DNA from 2 places in the Synechococcus sp. N26 genome. Region 1 is predicted to be linked to the other one. Evidence: predicted binding sites of a transcription regulator. Region 1 holds the regulator's gene; the other holds the start of a gene.

The links. Region 1 encodes HrcA, which represses chaperone genes, less so after heat shock. Its sites were predicted from a motif close to TTAGCACTCNNNNNNNNNGAGTGCTAA; they were not measured.
Region 2: a site for HrcA is predicted at 5,413-5,439, ahead of groES (co-chaperone GroES). Genes of this name have one in related genera too.

What each region holds. Positions count from the first base shown of each region.
Region 1 covers NZ_UCNM01000002.1:35,016-42,937, forward strand. Annotated here, with positions in the region: gene sixA (phosphohistidine phosphatase SixA) at 1-179, opposite strand, end outside; gene DXY33_RS00220 (DUF3352 domain-containing protein) at 157-1,737, opposite strand; gene DXY33_RS00225 (rhodanese-like domain-containing protein) at 1,791-2,147, shown strand; gene hrcA (heat-inducible transcriptional repressor HrcA) at 2,147-3,121, shown strand; gene trpB (tryptophan synthase subunit beta) at 3,132-4,388, opposite strand; gene DXY33_RS00240 (translation initiation factor) at 4,488-4,814, shown strand; gene cysC (adenylyl-sulfate kinase) at 4,846-5,490, shown strand; gene DXY33_RS00250 (AI-2E family transporter) at 5,450-6,535, opposite strand; gene DXY33_RS12615 (hypothetical protein) at 6,557-6,868, opposite strand; gene DXY33_RS12620 (hypothetical protein) at 6,884-7,054, opposite strand; gene purE (5-(carboxyamino)imidazole ribonucleotide mutase) at 7,183-7,737, opposite strand; gene DXY33_RS00265 (N-acetylglucosamine-6-phosphate deacetylase) at 7,749-7,922, shown strand, end outside.
Region 2 covers NZ_UCNM01000006.1:101,246-109,167, reverse strand. Annotated here, with positions in the region: gene pyrR (bifunctional pyr operon transcriptional regulator/uracil phosphoribosyltransferase PyrR) at 1-510, opposite strand, end outside; gene gpmI (2,3-bisphosphoglycerate-independent phosphoglycerate mutase) at 618-2,255, shown strand; gene secG (preprotein translocase subunit SecG) at 2,255-2,485, shown strand; gene DXY33_RS03805 (hypothetical protein) at 2,763-3,116, opposite strand; gene groL (chaperonin GroEL) at 3,337-4,971, opposite strand; gene groES (co-chaperone GroES) at 5,049-5,360, opposite strand; gene atpD (F0F1 ATP synthase subunit beta) at 5,584-7,047, shown strand; gene atpC (ATP synthase F1 subunit epsilon) at 7,122-7,532, shown strand; gene DXY33_RS03780 (30S ribosomal protein PSRP-3) at 7,702-7,922, opposite strand, start outside.

The DNA.
Region 1 (7,922 bases):
GGGCTGGACAGCAAGCGATCCAAGCGCAGCCCCCGTTGCACCAGGGCCGCCATCACCTGCTGGGTTCGCTGACGGCCAGCGGCGGTCAGGGGTCGATCCGGATGGTCCTGGCCCGCCTGGCGGGGTTCGGCGATGCCATGCCGCAACAGAACCAGGTCAGCCGAGTTCGAGCCGGGCATGCAAAGGAATCTCGGTACTGCCTTGCTCCTGACGATCAACGTCGACGGCCACCGCAAGGCCGCGGACCTGATCCTGAAGCGGTCGCCCCGCCATCACCTGCAGCAGGGCCCAGGGCCGCCATTGCCCCAACAGCGCACGGGCCGGCTCATCCGCCAGCAGGAGGGCCTGCGCTGGTTGGGCGGAGGCTGTGAGCTCCTGCCACTGGTTCAAGCGGGGCTGGAGGACACGCCCGTTCTGGCGCTGCGACAAAGCCATCAAGGACTCGCCCCACCAGTTCAGCGCAGACGAGCGAACCTGAGCCACGGCCAATTGGGCATCCACCCCAGGCTGGCGTCCCCGCTGGCGCACCAGCCGCGTCCACACGCTCAGCACCTCGCCATCTCCCTCCAGCTCAGAACGGGTCAGACCCTGCTCCTGCAAACGCGCATCCACCGCATCCCTGGTGGGAGTTTGCGGGCGGGTGGCCAGCAGCCAGCCCTCGGGTTGGTCCTGCCAGAGGAGAGGGCCAGCATCGACCCCCACAACAGCATCGGCCGCCGGCTGGTCCGCCAAGCGCTGCTCCAGCAAGGGAGCGAACCATTGGGCCAGCGGATGGCTTTCGCTGGGATCCAACAAACGGGCCGGACTCTGGAGCTGAGCCAGCCAGCGGGCATGGCCGCCCGCCGACGCCGTCAGATCCGTGAGCCCAGGCCAGGGGTCGGTGCCAAGGGCTTGCCGGAACCCGAGGCGCCCATCCACCGCCAGGGTTGAACCCTCCGGACGCAGTGATGCCACGAGTCCGCTCAGATCGTCCCGTTGGGCCACCAGCTGCGGAAGCTGCAGCCAATGCTCAAGGGCATGGGGAGATGCCGTGAGCAGAGCCACGCCTTCGCCGAGCTCAGCCACCTGACGTTGCAGGCGTTGATCGCCCAGCTGATGCTGATCCGGAAGCTGGGAGACATCGAGGGCCTGCTCCAGCACACCCCGGCCTGAGGCCACCAGCAGCAGATCGTCGTCAATCAAGGCCGTGGCCAGGGGTTGGGGGTCATGCCCCACCAACGCCCCCTGGCCGCTGATCACACCGATGCCGCGGTAACTGCTGATCTGCAGGTCGGTGCCCGCCAGGCTGCGGGTCTGCCAGAACCGTTGCAGAAAGCGCCGGGCTCCGTCGTCATCCCGACTGGTCAAAGCCAACACCCAAGCGGCGTTGGAATCCCCATCGGTGAGGGTGAGACTGACCTCCTCGCCAAGCCAGGGCTCCAGCTCAAGACCGAACTGGAGGCCCGCCAAAGCAAAGACGCCTTCGCGCCACTGCCGGGCGCCATCACGGGCATCGCGGCGTTGGGAGGCAGGGGCAACGGCCTGGGCGTAGGCCGGCAACCGTCCTGGATCGGCCAACCAATGGAGGGACAAGTCAGCATCCCGGGGCACAAACCGGGCCGCCCGAGGCAGATGCAACGGCTGCTCCACCAACTGCAGGGGGCTCTGGCGGTTCATGGTCCAGAGCAGGCCAGCGGCCAGCAAAATCAGCGACAACAGCACAGCGCCGGCAGCGCTGAGGAAGGGGCGGGCCTTCATGGGCCGGCGGTCTCGGGTCGCCTCATCTTTGTCCATCACCGCAGAATGGCGCCATGGGCCAATCCCAACAACCACAACCAATCCAAGCCTCTGAACTGCAGCAATGGCTGCAAAGCGAGCGACCTTCACCGCAACTGGTGGATGTGCGCGAGGAGGCTGAGCTCGCGATCGCTGCCTTTCCAGGTGCGGTGCTGCACCGCCCCCTGAGCCAATCCAATGCATGGCTTGGAACACTGCAGGCCGACCTCAACCCCGATCAACCCGTCGTGGTGGTCTGCCATGCCGGCGTGCGCAGCTACCACTTCGGCCTGTGGCTGCTGGACCAACCCTGGGGCCTTGAGGTGTGGAACCTTGAGGGAGGCATTGATGCCTGGAGCCTTCAGGTGGATCCCAGCGTTCCCCGCTACTGATGAGCAAGCCCCTGTCCCTTCGGCAAGAGCAGGTGCTTCAGGCGACGGTGCACCACTACGTCGACACGATGGAGCCGGTGGGCAGCCGCACCCTGGTGCAACGCTTCGGCATTCCCGCCAGCTCCGCCACCGTTCGCTCCGCAATGGGGGCGCTGGAGCGCCGAGGACTGCTGCATCAACCGCACACCTCCGCCGGACGCGTTCCCAGTCCGATGGGATACCGGCACTACGTGGACGCGTTGCTGCCGGAACCCGGCATCGCCGTTCAACACCTGGAACGGGAGCTCACCGGCCTCAGTCTTCGTTGGGCCGGTTTGGACGACCTGCTGATGCATCTGGCCCGGCGGCTGACGGATTTCACCGGTCTGATGAGCCTGATCACCCAACCGCAGCAAGAGAACCAGCAACTGGAGACGATCCGTCTGGTGCCCAGCGGTGATCGACTGCTGGCGATGCTGGTGGAAGCCAATGGCCGCGCCAGCCACCTCAACCTGCGTCTGCCCCACGGGGCTGAAGCCGAACTCACCGCGATGGAACGCTGGGCGTCGGCCCAGCTCGAGCAGGGCGACCTGAACTGGGACGCACTGCCCAGGCAGCTGCAACGCAGCGGCGCTGTGCTGCGCAACGCCCTTGAGCAGCCCACCCCCGCCAACTCCACACAGGTGGTAGTGCATGGCCTTTCAAGGCTGGTGAGCGAACCGGAATTTGAAAGCACCTCCAACCTTCGGCCGCTGCTGGAACTGATCGATGACCAACCCGCCACCTTGATCAGCCGCGGTGAATCCGCACGGGTGTGGATCGGCGAGGAACATCCCCAGCCAGCCCTGGAGGCCTGTGCCGTGGTTCAGGCGCCCTACCGCTGCAACGAGGGGCTCGGCCATGTGGCTCTGGTGGGACCGATGCGGATGGCGTACGCCACGGCACGAGCCGCCGTGCAGCGGGTGGCCCGCCACCTGGAATTGCTGCTGGCCTGAGGATCACTCTTTAGAGCTGATCCCCCAGCTTCTCCGCCACGGTGTTGACGTCCTTGTCGCCGCGGCCGGAGCAGTTGATCACCACTTCCGTGCCATCGGCCAGGGTGGGGCAGAGCTGCTCAAGCCAGGCGAAGGCGTGGGCGGTTTCCAGGGCCGGAATGATGCCCTCAAGTTCACTCACAAGGCGCAGGGCATCGAGGGCCTGTTGGTCTGTGACTGCGGCGTACTCAGCACGCCCGATCTCCCGCAAGTAGCTGTGCTCCGGCCCCACTCCGGGGTAATCGAGACCTGCACTGATGGAGTGGGCCTCCATCACCTGACCGTCGCCGTCCTGCAGCAGCAGGCTCATGGCACCGTGAAGCACACCGGCACGACCCTCGGTGATCGTCGCGGCGTGGCGACCGGTGGCCACACCATCACCGGCGGCCTCAACACCGATGAGCCGCACAGACGTGTCCTGCACAAAGGGATGGAACAGGCCCATGGCATTGGAGCCACCGCCAACGCAGGCCATCAGAACGTCAGGCAGCCGGCCGAAGGCGTCCTGACACTGCTGCTTGGACTCCTCACCGATCACGGCATGGAAATCCCGCACCAACATCGGATAAGGGTGCGGACCAGCGACGGATCCAAGGATGTAGTGGGTGGTCTCGACGTTGGTCACCCAGTCGCGGATCGCCTCACTGGTGGCGTCCTTGAGGGTGGCGGTGCCGGCCGTCACCGGTTGCACCGTGGCGCCCAGCAGGCGCATGCGGAAGACGTTGAGGGCCTGACGGCGCATGTCTTCCGCGCCCATGTAGATCACGCACTCCAGACCAAAGCGGGCACAGACCGTGGCCGTGGCGACGCCGTGCTGCCCCGCACCAGTCTCGGCAATGATCCGCTTCTTACCCATGCGCAGGGCCAGCAGGGCCTGCCCCAGGGCGTTGTTGATCTTGTGGGCACCGGTGTGGTTCAGGTCTTCACGCTTGAGCCAGATGCGGGGGCCACCGTCGGCTCGGCGGTAGTGGGCGGTGAGACGCTCGGCCTCATACAACGGTGTCGCCCGGCCGACGTAGTTCTTGAGCAGACGGTTGAGCTCGGCGGTGAAGGCGGGATCGTTCCAGGCCTGGGCCGCTGCTTGCTCCAGTTCCGCCAAGGCCGGCATCAGGGTCTCGGGCACGTACTGTCCACCGAATCGTCCAAAGCGGCCATGGGCACCGGGGCGCACCGCTGGCTGCAGGCTGGAGGGATCCGGAGTGCTGGCGTTGGGCAGGGTGCTGGTCACGGATCCACGGCGGAGCGTCGGCTCAGCGTAAGCAGGCGGTCACGCCATGGGGCGCCGCATCGGCGCTCATCGACAATGCAAGCCGGTTGCGACGGGTGAATGCCGAAGGGAGGCTGGCAAGAATTCAGCAGTGCCGAGAGCCTGCAGCGACCGAGCGGCCCTGCGGCGGAGCCCACAGCCAAGGCGCAGCAAATGGTGCGGGTGCAGCCCAGCCGTGGTGGCAAAGGTGGCAAAACCGTGACGGTGATCCGGGGCCTGGAGCTGGATGCTGCGGGCTTCAAGGCGCTGCTGAAGAAGCTCAAAACACGCATCGGCAGTGGCGGGACCGCCAAGGACGGCGTGATCGAACTGCAGGGAGATCAGGTGGATCTGGCACTCGAGCTGCTCAGCAAGGAGGGATACCGGCCGAAACGGGCTGGGGGCTAAGGGAGAATGGCCGCCACTTCATGCCTTGGCCATGACCGCCAGCCCCACCTACGGAGAGCTCACCAACAAAGGTGCCTCCACCAACATCGCCTGGCATGAAGCCTCCGTGGGCCGCGACGAGCGCTCGAAGCAGCGTGGGCACCGCAGCGCCATTCTTTGGTTCACCGGACTCTCCGGCTCCGGCAAGAGCACCCTGGCCAATGCCGTCAACGCAGCCCTGTTTGAGCGGGGACTCGCCACCTATGTGCTGGATGGCGACAACATCCGCCACGGCCTCTGCAAAGACCTGGGCTTCTCCGATGCCGACCGTGAAGAGAACATCCGCCGCATCGGTGAAGTGGCCAAGCTGTTCCTGGATGCGGGCGTGATCGTGCTGACCGCCTTTGTGTCGCCCTTCCGTGCAGACCGGGACAAGGCCCGGGACCTGGTGAAGGACGGTGACTTCCTCGAGGTGTTCTGCGCGGCAGACCTCGAGGTCTGCGAATCCCGGGACCCCAAAGGCCTCTACGCCAAGGCACGGGCGGGGCAGATCAAGGAATTCACCGGCATCTCCAGCCCCTACGAAGCACCGGAAACGCCCGAACTGAAGATCGACACCGGCAAGCAGGATCTGGCCGACTCCGTGGAGCTGGTGATCAAAGCGCTCCAGGAGCGTGGGGTGATTCCGGCCGCCTGAGGTCGACGTCACCAGCCCTGGCGGCATCCGCCAGGGTTTTGATGCAACTGGCCACCGGCACAGCCAACAGCAGGCCCAGAAGATCGCCCACGCCATAGAGGGCTCCCACCCGGGCCCCAATGGGCAAGGCGATCAGCAACCAGGCCGGTTGCAACCCCACGATGCTGCCCATCAGCCGCGGTTGGATCACCTGATCCACGATCTGACCGACCACAATCGCCGCGGCCAGCAACTCAAGGCCTGTACGGGGGTCCTGAACCGCCAGCACCGCACTCACCGAGACGATCGACACGGCACTGGCATAGGGCACCAGGGTGGTGAAGCCGATCAGCACGGCGAACAAGACGCCGTAGGGAATGTTCAGGGCGGTGAACACCAGAAGCTGACCACCACTGAGGATCAGCGCCAGCACCACCTGACCGGCGAAATAGCCCCGAAAGGTGCGCTCGAGGGTCGTCTGCACCAGATCTCGCCAACGGTCGGGCAGCCAGCGGGCCAGACCATCAACGATCGGATCCGCCCCAAGCAGCAGGAAGACCGCCAGCACCAGCACGATCACCACATTGATCGTGGTGCCCACCGTGGCCCCCAGCAGGCCCAACAGGCGTTGGCTCAACTGCGTCGCCAGACGGCTGAACTGGGCCACCAGATCACTGCTGAGGTCCGCGAAATCAGCCGGCAGGCCATGGTCCAGCGCCCAGAGCTGACCCCGATCGATCCACTGCTCCGCCGCCGTGAGCAGAGACGGCGAGGCACTGAGCAATTGGCTGAGCTGTTCGATCAGCAGCGGCACCAGGGCCACAGCGGCCCAGACCAGAAGCCCCAGGGTCACCAGGACCACGCTGACGATGGCCCAGGCGCGGGGAAGACCCCGTTGCGCGAGCCAGCGGCAGGGCAGGTCCAACAAAAAGGCGATCAAAGCCGCGGTGAGGAACAGCCCGGGGAATGGGGCGAACTGCACCAGCAAACGCTTCAGCACAAAGGCGTTCAAGCCCAGCACTGGCAGCAGAAAACCAAGCCGCAACCAGGCCGGCCAGGACGTCATCGTGGCGATGACGCGAATCGATCAGTGCTGCTCAAGGGCGGCCGGCTTGGAGGCGGAACTGACGTAATGGCACCAAAAACTGAGCCAGGCGGCAATCCCAAGGAACTTGAATCCCTCCTCAAAGATCTGCACCGTCTCATAGGAATTCGGCCACAGCCCCTGGAGGGCATCGGTCAGAACCGACAGGCCCAACAACACCACGGACACCAGAAAGGTGTCGCCACCGAATCGCCGCAGGGGACCACGGAAGCGGAACAACAGCAACCCGGTGAAGAAGGCGTAGGTGATGTAAAGGAACGCCTCACCGAGGTAGCGGTCATGCACCAGAAACATGTAGTCGAGGCAGAGCTAAAGCGAGAAACCACACCCACAGAAGGCGAATTGACGGTTCAGAACGGAGCCTTGGATCTGCCGGGTGGACGCCGCAAACAAGGCAATGGCCGCCGCCGCCATCCAGAGCAGGTAGCCCACGCTGGAAAGGCAACCTTCCCCGAGAGGGGCCTTGCAGGACTGGGCCAAGTCCCTCAGCACCAGCTTGGCGCTGATGCCCTCAGCTCCGCTCCAGACCAGGGCAATCGCTTAGACGATGGCCGCCGGCACCACCGCCCAAAGCAGCGTGGATCGCAGGGTGGAACGAACGGGAACACTCATGAAGTCATCTGGGAGAGGTAATCCGTGCTGCCCAGATCAACCAGGCGCGCATCCTTGGCGACCACAGCATCGTGGAGGCTGCTGCGGTAATCCTCAAGTTTCCGGGCCAAGTCAGCGTCGGCCACCGAAAGGATCTGCGCCGCCAGCAAACCGGCATTGAGGCCCCCACCGATAGCGACGGTAGCCACAGGAATCCCCCCCGGCATCTGCACGATCGAGTGGAGGGAATCAACCCCGGACAGGGCCCGGCTTTTCACCGGAACGCCGATCACAGGCAGCGTGGTGAGGGCGGCCACCATGCCGGGGAGATGGGCCGCCCCGCCGGCGCCGGCGACGATCACCCCAAACCCCTGACTCCGGGCCGATTGAGCGAAGTTCACCATCTCCACGGGGGTGCGATGGGCCGAGAGCACCCGAACCTCCACCTCCACCCCCAACTCGCGCAGGATGGCGGCGGCGGGTTCCATGGTGGGCAGGTCAGAGTCACTGCCCATCACAACGGCAACACGGGGAAGCACTGGCGGCACAACGCAGAGTGGCAAGACTGCCATCGTCTCCCCCCATGGCTGCAGAAGCCAGTGTTGCGTTGATGCACCGGATCACCAACGTTCGACTTCCGGGTCCCCTGCCTGGGGACGGAGACCAGCGCTACGCGATCGACCTGGACGAGCAGAGTCGGATCTGCCGCATCGAGGCACAACACGAGGCGCAACAAGAGACTCAAGAAACCGATAAG
Region 2 (7,922 bases), on a different contig from region 1:
ACCATCAACATCCCTGAGGCGGAGCTCGATGGTTTCGCTGCGTCGGGTCGGCACAACGCGACCACAGAAATCAGGCTGAATCGGAAGCTCCCGATGGCCTCGATCCACCATGGCCAGCAACATCACCCGCTGCGGCCGCCCCCAGCTCTGCATGGCCTCCAGGGCGGCACGCACCGTCCGCCCCGTGAAGATCACATCGTCCACCAGAATCACCTGGCGGTCCTCAATGCTTGTGGGGAGAGTCGTGAGCTGGGGCAGACGGGTGCCGATGCGCTCCAGATCATCGCGATGGAACGTGGGATCAATGGCCCCCTGGGAGATGGCATGACCTGTCAACCGCTCCAATTCCCGCGCCAAAACCCTGGACAACTGAACGCCGCGGGTGGGGATCCCCAACAGCATCAACCGACGGCTGTCTTCGGCGCTCTCCAACACCTGCGACGCCAAACGCGACAGCGTTAGACCAAGCTCACGCTCCGAGAGAATTTCGATCCGTTCAGGGTCGGCCATGGAGGATTGAGCGCTGCGGGGTGTGGGAATTGGCTGAAACTGCAGCTTGAGGGCTGGCGTGGCGTTAAGTTGATTCTGCAAGAGTCCTTAAGAACCGTCGGTCGCGGGTGAACGTGGGGAAAAGCACTACCAACGGTTCAGGACGCTCCGGGACAGTGGCACCGGTCGTTCTCGCCATTCTTGATGGCTGGGGTTACAGGAACGCAAGCGAGCACAACGCGATTCAGCAAGGCGGCACTCCTGTGATGGATGCCCTTTGGCATGCCTATCCACACACCTTGATTGAGGCCAGTGGCTCCCATGTGGGCCTCCCCGATCAACAGATGGGTAACTCTGAGGTGGGCCACCTCACCATCGGAGCCGGCCGCATCATTCGCCAGGAGTTGGTGCGAATCAGCGACACGGTGCGCAGCAACCAACTGGGCGACACGCAGGCACTCAAGGAATTGGCAGAGCGCACCCAAGGGCGGGGCGGCACCTTGCACCTGCTCGGCCTCTGCTCCGATGGGGGCGTCCACAGCCACGTGGACCATCTCTGTGGACTGATCCAGTGGGCAGCGGACAGCGGCATCTCTGATGTCGCCGTGCATGCCATCACCGATGGTCGCGACACACCGACCCAGAGCGCACCGGGATACATCAGCCAGGTGGAAGCGGCCCTGAGCCGAAGCGGCGTTGGCCAGCTCGCCAGCCTCTGTGGCCGGTACTGGGCCATGGACCGGGACCAGCGCTGGGAGCGGATCGAAAAGGCATACAACCTCTACACCGATCCCAACATCGCCGTCGACAGCCGGACGGCAGAGCATGTGCTGGCGGAGAGTTATGCCGAGGACATCACCGATGAATTCCTCGAACCGGTGCGGCTTCAGAACAGCGTCATCAAAGACGGTGACAGCGTTCTGGTGTTCAACTTCCGACCCGATCGCGCCCGCCAGATCGTGCAAGCGCTCTGCCTCCCCGATTTCGAGGGCTTCGAGCGCAGCCACACGCCGGAATTGGATGTGGTCACCTTCACCCAGGTGGAACAAGACCTTCCCGTTCAAGTGGCCTTCCCCCCCGAGCCGCTCGACCAACTGTTGGGGCAGGTGGTGGCAGACGCCGGGCTGAAGCAGTACCGCACCGCTGAAACGGAGAAGTACCCCCACGTCACGTACTTCATGAACGGTGGCATCGAACAGCCACTGGCGGGAGAAGACCGTCACTTGGTGCCATCGCCGAGGGTCGCCACCTACGACCTCTCACCGGCGATGTCGGCGGAGCAACTCACCGACAGCTGTATTTCTGCCATTGAGAAGCTGGACTATTCGCTGATTGTGATCAACTACGCCAACCCCGACATGGTGGGGCACACCGGTGTGATGGAGGCCGCCAAGGAAGCCATCCAAACCGTGGATGCCTGCATTGGCAGGTTGTTGGATGCGGTGGGACGCCAAGGCGGAACCATGCTGATCACGGCTGATCACGGCAATGCCGAATTGATGAAGGGTCCGGATGGCCAAGCCTGGACAGCCCACACCACCAATCCTGTGCCTGCGATCCTGATCGAAGGAGAGCGGCGCAAACTGCCTGGCCATGGCAACGCCATCACACTGCGCGATAACGGGGGGCTGGCCGATATCGCTCCGACGTTGCTGCAAATTCTTGACCTTCCGCAACCGGCTGCCATGACTGGCCAAAGCCTGATTGCCCCCATGTCCAACATGGACCCCACACCCAAGACCGCTCGCCTTCCTCTTTCCGTTTGATGCTCACCTCAATTTTGTCCTGGAGCTGGATCGGCACCGGCCTTCTTTTGATCGTCTTGGTGCTGCTGCATAGCCCCAAAGGTGATGGCATGGGTGGCTTGGCAGCAAGCGGCAGCTCCATGTTCAGCAGCGCCAGCAGCGCCGAAGCAACGTTGAACCGTCTGACATGGACATGCCTGGCGTTGTTTTTGTCCTTGGCTGTGATCCTGAGTGCTGGCTGGTTGAACTAAACCAACCCGCTCACAAACTCAATTTCCAGCACACATATTTTGAAGGCAGCTTCAAGCTGATGGCTGGAATGCTGCTCATCAACTTGCCGCTCTGTTCCAATCAATTTTGCGAACAGAAGTTACACAAGAAAGCACATAGAGCACGAATCAAGAACACTGAGGTACAACTGAGGCGGTATTGCAAGATCAACAAACAAAGAATTCTTCTAGCAGCCTGAATTAATGAGATCCCTAGCGGCCTTGAACTTAAGCCGTGAGAGTTCAGATTCCAGAAACATTACTCAGGGCTTTGCAACCCTGATTTCAGAAAAGCAATTTCCCTGTAGACCCGATCAAGCTCGTACAACGTTTTTGTTTCCTTCTTTTCAAGGATTTCAACCCGCTTCAACAGATCCTCCAACAACTTGTTTTGCAAAGATTCAACCTGAACTTGCCTTTTTTGCACGCCTTTTGAGGGAGCAGAAGCCGTGCTGGCCGGGGAAAGAATGCCTCCATCCGTTTCGACGTACAACAAGGCAAGACGCTCCAACACCTTGGAGTAGGCCTTGTCTTGTTGTCGGCAAAGGGCTTTGAAACGCTGCAGCGTCTCTGGAGCGAACTGGGCGGCGAAAGCTCCGGGGCGCTGGGGCATTTGTCCCGACACATCGATACACAGCAAGACATTAGCCGGCACCTCTCCGCACTCCCCAATCCTTCATGACCGGCAACCAACGCCGGCCCCAGGCGCCACATGTCTTGTAAAAACTAGTTCTTACAAGACAGTATCCGAACATAAAAAAGAGGCCCCGCAGGACCTCTTGGCATGACTTGAGTTGGGGTGATCGGGTGGTCTCCCGACCACCCGAAGTCGATCAGTAGTCGAAGTCGCCGCCGCCCATGCCGCCGCCGGCAGGAGCTGCTTCCTTCTTCTCGGGCAGATCAGCCACGATGCACTCGGTGGTGAGCACCATGCCAGCGATGGATGCGGCATTTTGCAGACCGGAGCGGGTCACCTTGGCGGGATCGACGATGCCGGCAGCCAGCATGTCGACGTACTCGCCGGAGGCAGCGTTGAAGCCTTCGGCACCAGCGCGAGCCTTGACGTTCTCAGCCACAACAGCGCCGTTGGCACCTGCGTTTTCAGCGATGCGCATCAGCGGAGCGGTAAGAGCAGCAGCCACGATGTTGGCGCCGATCAGTTCCTCGCCGGACAGGCTGGAGGCTGCCCACTGCTCCAGGGCCGGAGCCAGGTGAGCCAGGGTTGTGCCGCCGCCAGGAACGATGCCTTCCTCAACAGCCGCCTTGGTGGCGTTGATGGCGTCCTCGAGACGGAGTTTCTTGTCCTTCATCTCGGTTTCGGTGGCTGCACCCACCTTCACCACAGCCACGCCACCGGCCAGCTTGGCCAGGCGTTCCTGCAGCTTCTCCTTGTCGTAGGTGGAGTCGGTCTCGTCCATCTGCTTCTTGATCTGTTCGCAGCGGGCGCCGACAGCCACCTCGTTGCCCTCGGCAACGATGGTGGTGGTGTCCTTGTTGATGGTGATGCGACGGGCGGTGCCCAGCATCTCGAGCTTGGCGTTCTCCAGCTTGAGACCGGCATCTTCGGTGATCAGCTGACCGTTGGTCAGCACAGCCATGTCTTCCAACATGGCCTTGCGGCGATCACCAAAACCAGGAGCCTTCACAGCGGCCACGTTCAGCACACCACGCAGACGGTTCACCACCAGAGTGGCCAGGGCTTCCTTCTCGATGTCCTCAGCAATGATCAGCAGAGGCTTGCCGGTGCGGGCGATTTGCTCCAGCACGGGCACCAGATCCTGCACCAGACCGATCTTCTTGTCGGTGAGAAGGATGTAAGGCTCGTCGAGGACGGCTTCCATCCGCTCGGTGTCGGTGGCGAAATAAGGGGAGATGTAGCCCTTATCGAAGCGCATGCCCTCGGTGACCTCGAGTTCGGTCTCCATGGACTTGCCCTCTTCGAGGGAAATCACACCTTCCTTGCCAACCTTGTCCATGGCATCGGCAATCATCTTGCCGACTTCTTCATCGTTGCCAGCGGAGATGGTGCCGACCTGAGCGATGGCATTGCTGTCAGCGATGGGCTTGGCCATTTCCTTGATCTTGCTGACCAGGAAATCGGACGCCTTGTCGATGCCCTTCTTCAGGGTGATGGCGTTGGCACCGGCAGCCACGTTGCGCAGACCAGCCTTGACCATGGCGTGGGCCAGAACGGTGGCCGTGGTGGTGCCGTCACCGGCAGCGTCGTTGGTTTTGGAGGCGGCCTGACGGATCAGAGCAACACCGGTGTTCTCGATGTGGTCTTCGAGCTCGATCTCCTTGGCGATAGTGACGCCGTCATTGATGATCTGGGGTGCACCGAACTTCTTCTCGAGCACCACGTTGCGGCCCTTGGGACCCAGGGTGACGGCAACGGCTTCGCAGAGGATGTCGATGCCTTTTTCGAGAGCGCGACGGGCGTTCTCGTTGTAGATGATGCGCTTTGCCATGGAAGGCGGTTCCTAATGAAGAGGATGGTTAAGGGAGGCTGAGTTGAGACTCAAGCCGCAATGCAGCAGGGCTGATCTCAGTTGACGACAGCCAGGATGTCCTTCTCGGACAGCAGCACGTATTCATCGCTGCCGAGCTTGATGTCGGTGCCGGCGTACTTGCTGTAGAGAACCTTGTCGCCCACACCAACTTCGGGAGCCTGACGGCTGCCGTCGTCGTTGCGCTTGCCGGGGCCCACCTGAACCACTTCACCCACCTGGGGCTTTTCTTTGGCGGTGTCAGGCAGAAGGATGCCGCCGGCAGTCTTCTCTTCGGATTCAGAGACCTTGACGAACACGCGGTCGCCGAGGGGTTTAACGGTCGAGACGCTGAGAGAAACAGCAGCCATGGGTACTTGCAGGAGCAGGGACAGGGCGCAATGCGCCACGCATCGACGCGAGTTGGCACTCGATGCCGATGAGTGCCAACGTATGCAAGCGACCACCCCTCGGGCCATACCTCAAGCTGTGCGGGTGACCGAACCGGAGGGGGTGCAACCACAGCGGTGGTATGGTTGCGCCGCTCTGAATGGGTCCGAGCGCGCAGCGCCTGTTCCCGCAACTCTCCTTCCTATGGTCGCTTCTGCTCCTGCATCTGCTGGCACCAAGGGTGTGATCCGTCAGGTGATCGGCCCGGTTCTGGACGTGGAATTTCCCGCCGGGAAACTGCCCAAGATCTATAACGCCCTGCGCATCGAGGGGAAAAACCCCGCAGGTGACGACGTCGCCCTGACCGCTGAGGTTCAACAGCTTCTGGGTGATCACAGGGTTCGTGCCGTTGCCATGAGTGGCACCGACGGTTTAGTGCGTGGCATGGAAGCCGTTGACACCGGTGCACCGATCTCCGTGCCCGTGGGTGAAGGCACCCTCGGCCGCATCTTCAACGTGCTGGGCGAGCCCGTCGACGAGCAGGGCCCCGTCAACACCACGGCCACCGCTCCCATCCACCGGGATGCCCCCAACATCACCGAGCTTGAGACCAAGCCGAAGGTGTTCGAGACCGGTATCAAGGTGATCGACCTCCTGGCTCCCTATCGCCAGGGCGGCAAAGTCGGCCTGTTCGGCGGCGCCGGCGTGGGCAAGACCGTGCTGATTCAGGAGCTGATCAACAACATCGCCAAGGAGCACGGCGGTGTGTCTGTGTTCGGTGGTGTGGGTGAGCGCACCCGTGAGGGCAACGACCTCTACGAGGAATTCAAGGAATCCGGCGTGATCAACGCCGACGACCTGTCCAAGTCGAAGGTGGCCCTCTGCTACGGCCAGATGAACGAGCCCCCCGGCGCCCGGATGCGCGTGGGCCTCTCCGCTCTGACCATGGCTGAGCACTTCCGCGACGTGAACAAGCAGGACGTGCTGCTGTTCGTGGACAACATCTTCCGCTTCGTGCAGGCCGGTTCCGAGGTGTCCGCACTGCTGGGCCGCATGCCTTCCGCTGTGGGCTACCAGCCCACCCTGGGCACCGACGTGGGTGCCCTGCAGGAGCGTGTTGCATCCACCGTTGAAGGTTCGATCACCTCGATTCAGGCCGTTTACGTGCCTGCTGACGATCTGACCGACCCCGCCCCGGCCACCACCTTCGCTCACCTCGACGCCACCACGGTGCTGAACCGTGCCCTGGCTTCCAAGGGCATCTACCCCGCTGTGGATCCTCTGGATTCCACCAGCACCATGCTCCAGCCAGCTGTGGTGGGTGACGAGCACTACCGCACCGCCCGCGCCGTGCAGTCCACCCTGCAGCGCTACAAGGAACTGCAGGACATCATCGCGATTCTGGGTCTCGACGAACTGTCGGAAGACGACCGTCGCACCGTGGACCGTGCCCGCAAGGTTGAGAAGTTCCTCTCCCAGCCTTTCTTCGTGGCTGAAATCTTCACCGGCATGCCCGGCAAGTACGTGAAGCTGGAGGAGACCATTGCTGGTTTCAACCAGATCCTTTCCGGTGAGCTGGACAGCCTCCCCGAAGCCGCCTTCTATCTTGTGGGCAACATCGAGGAAGTGAAAGCCAAGGCCGAGAAGATCGCCGCCGAAACCAAGTGATCCCTGCGGGGATGTGATTCACACCCCCGATCACGTGTTTCTCGACAGTCCGTTCTCTTTTCGAACCAAGGTTCATGTCCCTCACCCTCCGCGTGCTGGCAACAGACCAGAACGTCTTTGATGGCAGCGCCGACGAGGTGATCCTGCCCAGTACCACCGGTCAACTCGGCATCCTGCCCGGCCACATCTCCCTGCTCACCGCCATCGACATCGGTGTACTGCGGGTGCGTGCCAACGGTGCATGGAACTCCATCGCTCTGATGGGTGGTTTCGCCGAAGTGGATGCTGATGAAGTCACCGTTCTGGTGAACAAGGCCGAACTTGGCAGCTCCATCGATGCCTCTGCCGCCGAAGCCGCTTTCCAGAAGGCCTCCACCGTGGTGGCTGGCATGGAAGGCCAACCTGCTTCGCCGGAAAAACTCAAGGCGCAGCAACAGCTGAATGAAGCCCGCGCTCGCCTTCAGGCCAGCAAAACCGCCGACTGATTCATCCCCCAATTTCAAGGATGACGTCGCCAAAGGCCAGGGGTTACAGCCCCTGGCCTTTTTCGTGGTGTGGTTTGTCCGTTCGTCATCCCAACACCAGGCAAGCCACGGGAAGGCATAAAAAAACCTGCCCGAAGGCAGGTTTGCATCATCAACTTGAAAAGCGGAATCAGGCGGTACCGCAGAAGGTGACGTCGGGGAACTTGGCCTTGGCCTCGTCGAGGCTCTTGCCTTTGCCCTCTTCCTGCCAGTAGTTGATCACCTCAGTGGCCTGGTTGAGCACTTCAACCCGCTCGTTGTCGGTGATCCAGCTCTTGCCTTCCAGCTCGGTCTTCAGGCTTTCCCAGGCATCCTCACGGGGCCAGAAGAAGTAGGAGGTGAGGGGGCTAG